DNA from 2 places in the Arthrobacter sp. P1_A5 genome. Region 2 is predicted to be linked to the other one. Evidence: predicted binding sites of a transcription regulator. Region 2 holds the regulator's gene; the other holds the start of a gene.
The links. The regulator HrcA, encoded in region 2, represses chaperone genes, less so after heat shock. The targets are predictions, from matches to a motif close to TTNGCACTCGNNNNNNNCGAGTGCNAA.
Positions count from the first base shown of each region.

Region 1: the regulator HrcA is predicted to act here: its motif matches at 2,303-2,329, upstream of groL (chaperonin GroEL).

Region 1 covers NZ_JBFTZL010000242.1:12-4,302, reverse strand. The annotation lists partial or broken gene AC1D1S_RS19480 (RNase H family protein) at 1-348, opposite strand, end outside; gene groL (chaperonin GroEL) at 483-2,120, opposite strand; gene AC1D1S_RS19470 (ABC transporter substrate-binding protein) at 2,416-3,684, opposite strand; gene AC1D1S_RS19465 (cold-shock protein) at 3,744-3,947, opposite strand; partial or broken gene AC1D1S_RS19460 (LytR C-terminal domain-containing protein) at 4,106-4,291, opposite strand, start outside.
Region 2 covers NZ_JBFTZL010000271.1:88-3,634, forward strand. The annotation lists partial or broken gene AC1D1S_RS20095 (RNA methyltransferase PUA domain-containing protein) at 1-173, opposite strand, end outside; gene dnaJ (molecular chaperone DnaJ) at 176-1,306, opposite strand; gene hrcA (heat-inducible transcriptional repressor HrcA) at 1,385-2,398, opposite strand; partial or broken gene AC1D1S_RS20110 (DUF3097 domain-containing protein) at 2,717-3,547, shown strand, end outside.

The DNA.
Region 1 (4,291 bases), on a different contig from region 2:
CTCGAAGGTGTACTTGCGGCCCACGAGCGCCTGGTCGATGTCCTTGAGGAGGTCCACGTTCAGCACCGGCTTGCCGTCTGCCTTGCGCCAGCCCTTGCGTTTCCAGCCGGGCATCCACTTGGTCACGGCGTTGATGACGTACTGGCTGTCGCAGAGGATCAGCAGGTCTTCCCCGGGCATGTGCGCCGTTGCCCGGAACAGGTCCAGCACCGCCATCAGTTCGCCCTGGTTGTTCGTGCCGTGGGGCCATCCGCCGGCCCGCCAGCAGTCGTCATTCACGTACCAGGCCCAGCCGGCCGGGCCGGGATTTCCTAAGGCCGAACCGTCGGCCGCTGCTGTAATCGTCACTGACCTATCCTGCCAGAACCCGCCGACGCCCACCGACGCTCCTTGGCCAGGGACCGCGCTTAACCGGCGACGGCGGCCCCACCCGAAGGTGGGACCGCCGTCGTCGAACAGCCGGTAATGGCTGGCGCGGGTGGTTAGAAACCGCCCATGCCGCCCATGCCGCCCATGTCGTCGCCGCCGCCCATCGGGGCGCCACCCTTCTCGGGCTTGTCGGCTACAACGGCCTCGGTGGTGAGGAACAGGCCGGCGATGGAAGCCGCGTTCTGCAGGGCAGAGCGGGTTACCTTGACCGGGTCGTTGATGCCGGCGGCCAGCAGGTCGACGTACTCGCCGGTGGCGGCGTTGAGGCCGTGGCCTGCGGGCAGGCCGCGGACCTTGTCCACGACGACGCCGGGCTCGAGGCCGGCGTTGAAGGCGATCTGCTTCAGCGGGGCGTCGATGGCAACGCGGACGATGTTCGCGCCCGTTGCTTCGTCACCGGAGAGCTGCAGGTTCGCGAATGCCTTGGCGCCGGCCTGGATCAGGGCAACGCCACCGCCGGCGACGATGCCCTCTTCGACAGCAGCCTTGGCGTTGCGGACGGCGTCCTCAATGCGGTGCTTGCGTTCCTTGAGCTCGACCTCGGTTGCGGCGCCGGCCTTGATGACTGCAACGCCGCCGGCCAGCTTGGCCAGGCGCTCCTGCAGCTTCTCGCGGTCGTAGTCGGAATCGGAGTTCTCGATCTCGGCGCGGATCTGGGACACGCGGCCGGCGATCTGGTCGGCGTCGCCTGCACCCTCGACGATGGTGGTCTCGTCCTTGGTGACAACAACCTTGCGGGCCTTGCCAAGGAGTTCGAGTCCGGCGGTCTCAAGCTTGAGGCCGACTTCCTCGGAAATGACCTGGCCACCGGTGAGGATGGCGATGTCGGCCAGCTGCGCCTTGCGGCGGTCGCCGAAGCCCGGAGCCTTGACGGCGACGGACTTGAAGGTGCCACGGATCTTGTTGACGATCAGGGTGGCCAGGGCCTCGCCCTCGATGTCTTCGGCAATGATCAGCAGCGGCTTGTTGGACTGCATGACCTTTTCCAGGACAGCAACCAGTTCCTTGACGTTGGAGATCTTGGAGTTGACGATCAGGATGTACGGATCCTCAAGGACCGTTTCCTGGCGCTCGGCGTCGGTGACGAAGTAGGCGGAGATGTAGCCCTTGTCGAAGCGCATGCCTTCGGTCAGCTCCAGCTCGAGGCCGAACGTGTTCGACTCCTCGACGGTGATGACGCCTTCCTTGCCGACCTTGTCGAGGGCTTCGGCGATCAGGGCGCCGATCTCGTTGTCGCCGGCGGAGATGGACGCGGTGGCGGCGATCTCTTCCTTGGTCTCGATTTCCTTGGCGGAGGCCAGGAGCTCGATGGTGACCGCGTCAACAGCCTTCTCGATGCCGCGCTTGAGGGACAGCGGGTCAGCGCCGGCCGCGACGTTGCGCAGGCCTTCCTTGACCAGGGCCTGTGCCAGCACGGTTGCCGTGGTGGTGCCGTCGCCTGCGACGTCATCCGTCTTCTTGGCAACTTCCTTGACCAGCTCGGCGCCGATCTTTTCGTAGGGATCGTCCAGCTCGATCTCCTTGGCGATGGAAACACCATCGTTGGTGATCGTGGGGGCGCCCCACTTCTTTTCGAGGACGACGTTGCGTCCCCGCGGGCCGAGGGTGACCTTGACGGCGTCGGCGAGGATGTTCAGGCCCCGCTCAAGACCGCGGCGTGCCTCTTCATCAAATGCAATGATCTTGGCCATAACGGCAGTAGTCCTTTCGGGACAGTCGTTAAGAATGAACCTTCGCTGTGGTGCCCGCGACGGACGATCCCAACCCCGCGGCCTCTGTATGCCGCCGGGTCCGGGATCTCACCCCAGCAAGGTGTTTCTTTAGCTCCTGGACCGGCTGCCCCACTTCGCGGCCGGGCGGACCGGGCGTCGTGTTAGCAGTCAGTGCGCTGGAGTGCTAAATCAATAATTAGCACTCCCCCGGGGAGAGTGCAAGCAGTGGCCGGCCGGAACCGGCCGCCACGCGGGCACAATACGCTACGAGCGATCAGCCGCCGCTGCTGCTCGCGGCTTCCGTGCCGTCCACAGTGGGCAGGTTGTCCTCGCCGTAAGTCGAGACCATGTAGTTCGCTTCGGTGATGTCGCCGTGGGCATCAAAGTTGATCCGTCCGGACTGGCCGTCGTAGTCGGGCCGCTGGCCTGCCCGGAGGACGCCGACGCAGTCCTTGTAGCTCGTGCATGACTTGCTGGGCGGCTGGCTGCCGCCGGCCCCCGTTCCGCCTGCCGCGGGGGTTCCGCCGGAGACCGCGACGAGGGACGCTGCGATGGAGGTCCCGGCGTCGTCCTCTGCTGCGGCGGCGGCGACGGCGACCAGGACGACGGCGTCGTACGTCTCGGCGGCGAACACCATGTCCTTCAGCCCGGGATCAACGGCCACGAGGTCCGCCTGGAAGGCGGCGGAGGGAAACACGCCGGGCAGGATCCCGCGTGCACCCTCGAGCGCCCGGGCGCCCAGGCCAGCGCCGTACTTGCTGACTGCTCCGTCGCTGAGGACCAGCTTCTTGCCGGCGAGGCCGGCGTTGTTCAGCTCGGCGATGGCGCCCTGTGCGCCGTCGCGCGAGACCAGGATGACGGCGTCGGGGTTGGCGGCCTTAGCGGCGGCGACAGCCTGCTGCGCCTGGCCGGGGGTGAACTCCGCGTCCGCCACCACTTCCAGTCCGGACTGTTTCGCCGCACCGCCGACGGCGGCGGCGACGTCTTTGCCGTAGTCGCCTTCCTCATGCAGCACCGCCAGGGTCCTGGCGCCTCCGTCTTTGACCAGTTTGGCGAGGACGGAGGCCTGGGCGATGTCGGCGGCCGAGGTGCGGAAATAGTAGCCGCCGCTCTTGTAGTTGCTGAGCGCGGCGGCGGTGTTTGCCGGGGAGATCACGGCTACCTTGGCGTTGGCCAGCACGTCGATGGCGGCCGGGGCACGGCTGGAATCGGTCGGGCCGATCACGACGTCGGCCTTGGCGGCAACCAGCGCTTTCGCCTGGGCGGCGGTGTCCGTGCTGATGGTTTCCGGCAGCAGCTCCACCGGTTTGCCTTTGTGCCCACCGGCAGCGTTGATCTCCTTGACGGCAAGTTTGGCCGCCGCGAGCTCGGAAGCGTTGAGGAAGTTCTGCTTGCCGGTGTTGTCCAGGATCAGGCCGATGCGCAGGGTGCCGTCACCGCTGGCGTCCGCGCTGGTCACGCGGGCGCTGCCCGCGGGGCCCAGGCAGCCCGTCAGGGCCAGGGCCGCTACTGTGCCCGCCGCCAGGGCGCGGCCCAACGGCAAATGTCCTCCGCGGCGCCCGGCCGCGTTCCTTGGGGCGTTCGTGACGGCAGCCAGTACCACTAGGCGGGCCGGACACTTTCGGCCTGCGGGCCCTTTTCGCCCTCGCCGACTTCCAGTTCCACCCGCTGGCCCTCGTCCAGGGCGCGGTAGCCTTCCCCGACGATCGCGGACCAGTGCACGAAGACGTCGTTCTCGGAACCGTCCACGGAGATGAAGCCGTAGCCCTTTTCGGCGTTGAACCATTTGACGGTTCCCAGTGCCATGGTGTCCACACTTTCAGCTAGCTTGCGTGCGGCCCACCTCGATGTGCGCCGCGGACTGCGAAGAGAAATCCGCAGATACTGTACCCACAGCGTCCCCCAGGAACGCCGGCGGCGGGCAGGGCCGCCGCCTAATAGTTATTGAGGCGTAACCGGATTGGCTACTGGTAGCCGGGGCCGAGCACGACGACAAGGGGCATGTTGAACTCGGCAGAGTCCACGAGGGTGTCCACGCCGAGGAGGGCTCCGAGTGCCTCCGCATTGTCCTTCTGCTCGACGCCGCTGTAGAAGATCACCGACGTCTGTTGCGGGACACCGCCCCAGTTGCCTGTCTCGCCCAGGACCCA
Region 2 (3,547 bases):
ACGGTGCCGGTCAGGCGCTTGCCGGCGCCGTCCGCGATGTCGACGGCTTCGCCGACGCCGATCCGTTTGACTGTGACGGCGTGGCGGGCCTCGGTGCCCCCGAGGACGAAGGCCGAGCCGGGGACCTGCTGGTCCAGGGTGCCTGGGGCGGTGAAGAAGACCGGGTTGCTCACCGCTACAGGTTACCGAGCCGGTCCCGCAGTTTGGCGAAGACGCCGCCGCTGGCCGCGAGCTTTCCTTCCGTGAGGTGCTCGCCGCGGTGCTTGGCCAGCTGACGGAGAAGTTCTTCCTGGACGTGATCGAGCTTGACCGGTGTTTCCACCTGCAGGTGCACCTTCAGATCACCGCGGCCGTGGCCGCGCAGGTGCGTGACGCCGAGACCGCGAAGGGTGATGATCTCGCCGGACTGGGTGCCGGCCTTGACATCGATCTCCTGCTGTCCGTCGAAGGTGTCGAGGGATATTTCGGTGCCGAGCGCGGCCGCCGTCATGGGAATGTTGAGGCTCGCGTGGAGGTCATCGCCCTCGCGCACGTAAGTGGCGTCGTTGTTGACCCGGATCTCCACGTACAGGTCCCCGGCGGGGCCGCCGGCGGGGCCTGCCTCGCCCTGGCCGGACAGCTGGATGCGGGTGCCGGTGGCCACGCCGGCCGGGACCTTGACGGTGAGGGAGCGGCGGCTGCGGATCCGGCCCTGGCCGCTGCATTCGTTGCACGGGTCCTTGATGACGGTGCCGAAGCCCTCGCAAGACCCGCAGGGGGCGGACGTCATGACCTGGCCCAGGATGGACCGCACGGCGCGCTGGACCTGACCGCTGCCGCCACAGATGTCGCAGCGGACCGGGTGGGTGCCTTCCCGGCAGCAGGACCCCTCGCAGGTGGGGCAGATGACGGCCGTGTCGACCTCGAGCTTTTTGTTCACGCCGAACACCGCATCGCGGAGGTCGATCCGGACGCTGATCAGCGCGTCCTGGCCGCGGCGGACCCGGGACGACGGGCCGCCCTGGCCGCCACCGGCGCCGAAGAAGGTCTCGAAGATGTCCTGGAAGGCGAAGCCCTGGCCCGAGTAGCTGCCGCCGCCGAACCCGTTGTCGGTACCGTTCTCGTTGCCCGTGGTGTCATAGACCCGGCGCTTCTGCGGATCGGAGAGGACCTCGTAGGCGTGCGTGACGGCCTTGAACCTGTCCGAGGCGTCCTCCCCGGGGTTCACGTCCGGGTGCAGGGTCCGGGCCAGTTTCCGGTAGGCCTTCTTGATCTCCTCCCCCSATGCGTCGCGGGAGACTCCAAGAACGTCGTAGTGGCTGCTCAAAGTGTGTATCTCTTCCTTGTTGTACTGCCTGTGGGGCACTGCCTGTGGGGCAAGAAGTCGTATTCGGTCCCGGGCCTGTCAGGGGCCCAGGATCCTCGAAAGGTAGCGGGCCACCGCTCGGACGGCGGCCATGGTGGTGGGATAGTCCATCCGGGTGGGCCCAAGCACGCCGACCTTGGCCGTGGCGTCCGGCCCGTAGGCGGTGGCCACGACCGAGGCCTCGGCGAGACCGTCGTAGGGGTTTTCCCGGCCGATGCTGACGGTCACACCGCGCGGGTCTTCGGCCATTTCGCTGAGCAGGCGGAGCATGACCACCTGTTCCTCGAGGGCCTCCAGCACGGGGCCGATGCTGAGCGGGAAGTCCACATTGGAGCGGGCCAGGTTGGCGGTGCCGGCCATGACCATGCGCTCTTCACGGCTGCTCGTGGCCAGGGCCTCAAGGCCGCGGGCCAGCGCCTGGGCTGCTCCGCGCCGCGCGGGCGGGCCGCCGGCAACGACGGCGGGCAGCAGCTGCGGCATCAGGCTCAGCGGTGTACCGGACAGGCTGGCCAGAAAGCTGGTCCGCAATTCCGCCAGCGCGTCGTCGGGAATGTCCTGCCCGACGTCGATCACGCGCTGCTCCACTTTGCCCGTGTCCGCGATCAGGACCGCCAGCACTTTCCGGGGCGCCAGCAGCACGAACTCGATGTGCCGCACCCGGGCGCGGCTGCGCAGCGGATACTGCACGACGGCGACCTGGTTGGTCAGGTGCGAGAGGAGCCTCACGGTCCGGTCAAGGATGTCGTCGAGGTCCTCGGATCCTTCCAGCAGCGCCTGGATGGCCCGGCGCTCGGCCGGCGACAACGGCTTCACCGCCGAGATCTGGTCGACGAACAGCCGGTAGCCCTTGTCAGTGGGGATCCGGCCGGCGCTCGTGTGCGGTGCCGTGATCAGACCCTCGTCTTCCAGCGCCGCCATGTCATTTCGGATCGTGGCGCTCGAGACGCCGAGATGGTGCCGTTCAACGAGCGCTTTGGAACCAACGGGCTCACGCGAATGGACGTAGTCCTCCACGATGGCGCGCAGCACTTCGAGTTTGCGCGGTTCGCTCACGCTCCACCTCCTGTCGACTGTCCCGCAGCCGGTGCCACTCCCCTCGCCCGTCCGGGTCCACAAATGGTGCACGGACGGCCCGCCACAGGACAAGGGTTAGCACTCGACATGCCTAAGTGCTAACCAGTCTAATATGAGTCGCCGCGTTGTTAGCATTGGATTCGCTCCAGGCGTGGCCCGCGGGAACGCGATTCCCGTCACGCCGGCGCCGAGACCGTGGCAGCCGCTGCCGTTGCCGCGTCGTCGCGGTCCGGTTCCGGCCCCCGGAGAGTTCCACCGACCGCCCGTAGATTCCGAGTGCAAAGTTAGCGTGTAGAGATGTCGTACCAGAACTGGGGACCCCAGGACCTGTCCGCCCCCGCCAAGACCCAGTTGCCGGAAGTCCCGGTGGAACGCGGGATGGTCCTCGAGGAGGTCCAGTCCGGTTGGGTGGGCGCCGTCACCCGGGTGGAGAAGTCCGGCGGCATGCACGTGGTGGCCCTGGAGGACCGGCGGGGCAAGTCGCGGTCCTTCCGCCTCGGCTTCGGCTTCCTCTTGGACGGCCAGCCCATCCGCCTGATGCCGCCGGCCCCGAAGAAGACGGCACCGGCCGCCGGGGCCGGCCGTACGGCGTCGGGCTCGGTGCGGGTGGCGGGGCAGCGCGCACAGGTGGCCAAGGCCAGCCGCATCTGGGTGGAAGGAAAGCACGACGCCGAGCTGGTGGAGAAAGTGTGGGGCGATGACCTCCGGGTGGAGGGCATCGTCGTCGAGCCCCTGCACGGCATTGACGACCTCGCGGCCGCCGTGGCGGACTTCGGCCCGGGCCCTGGCCGGCGCCTCGGCGTACTCGTAGACCACCTCGTGGCCGACTCCAAGGAGTCGCGGATCGCCGACGCCGTCATGGCCTCACCGGGCGCCGCCGGCAACGTCCTGATTGTGGGGCACCCCTACGTGGACGTGTGGCAGGCCATCCGGCCCGCGGTCCTGGGGATCGAGCAGTGGCCCGTGATCCCCCGCGGCACGGACTGGAAGACCGGGATCCTGATGGCTTTCGGCTGGCCCCACTCCACAAAGGAGGACATCGGCCTCGGCTGGCAGAAACTCCTGGGGGCTGTCCGCAGCTACGCTGATCTGGAGGCGTCGTTGCTTGGCCGCGTGGAAGAGGTCATT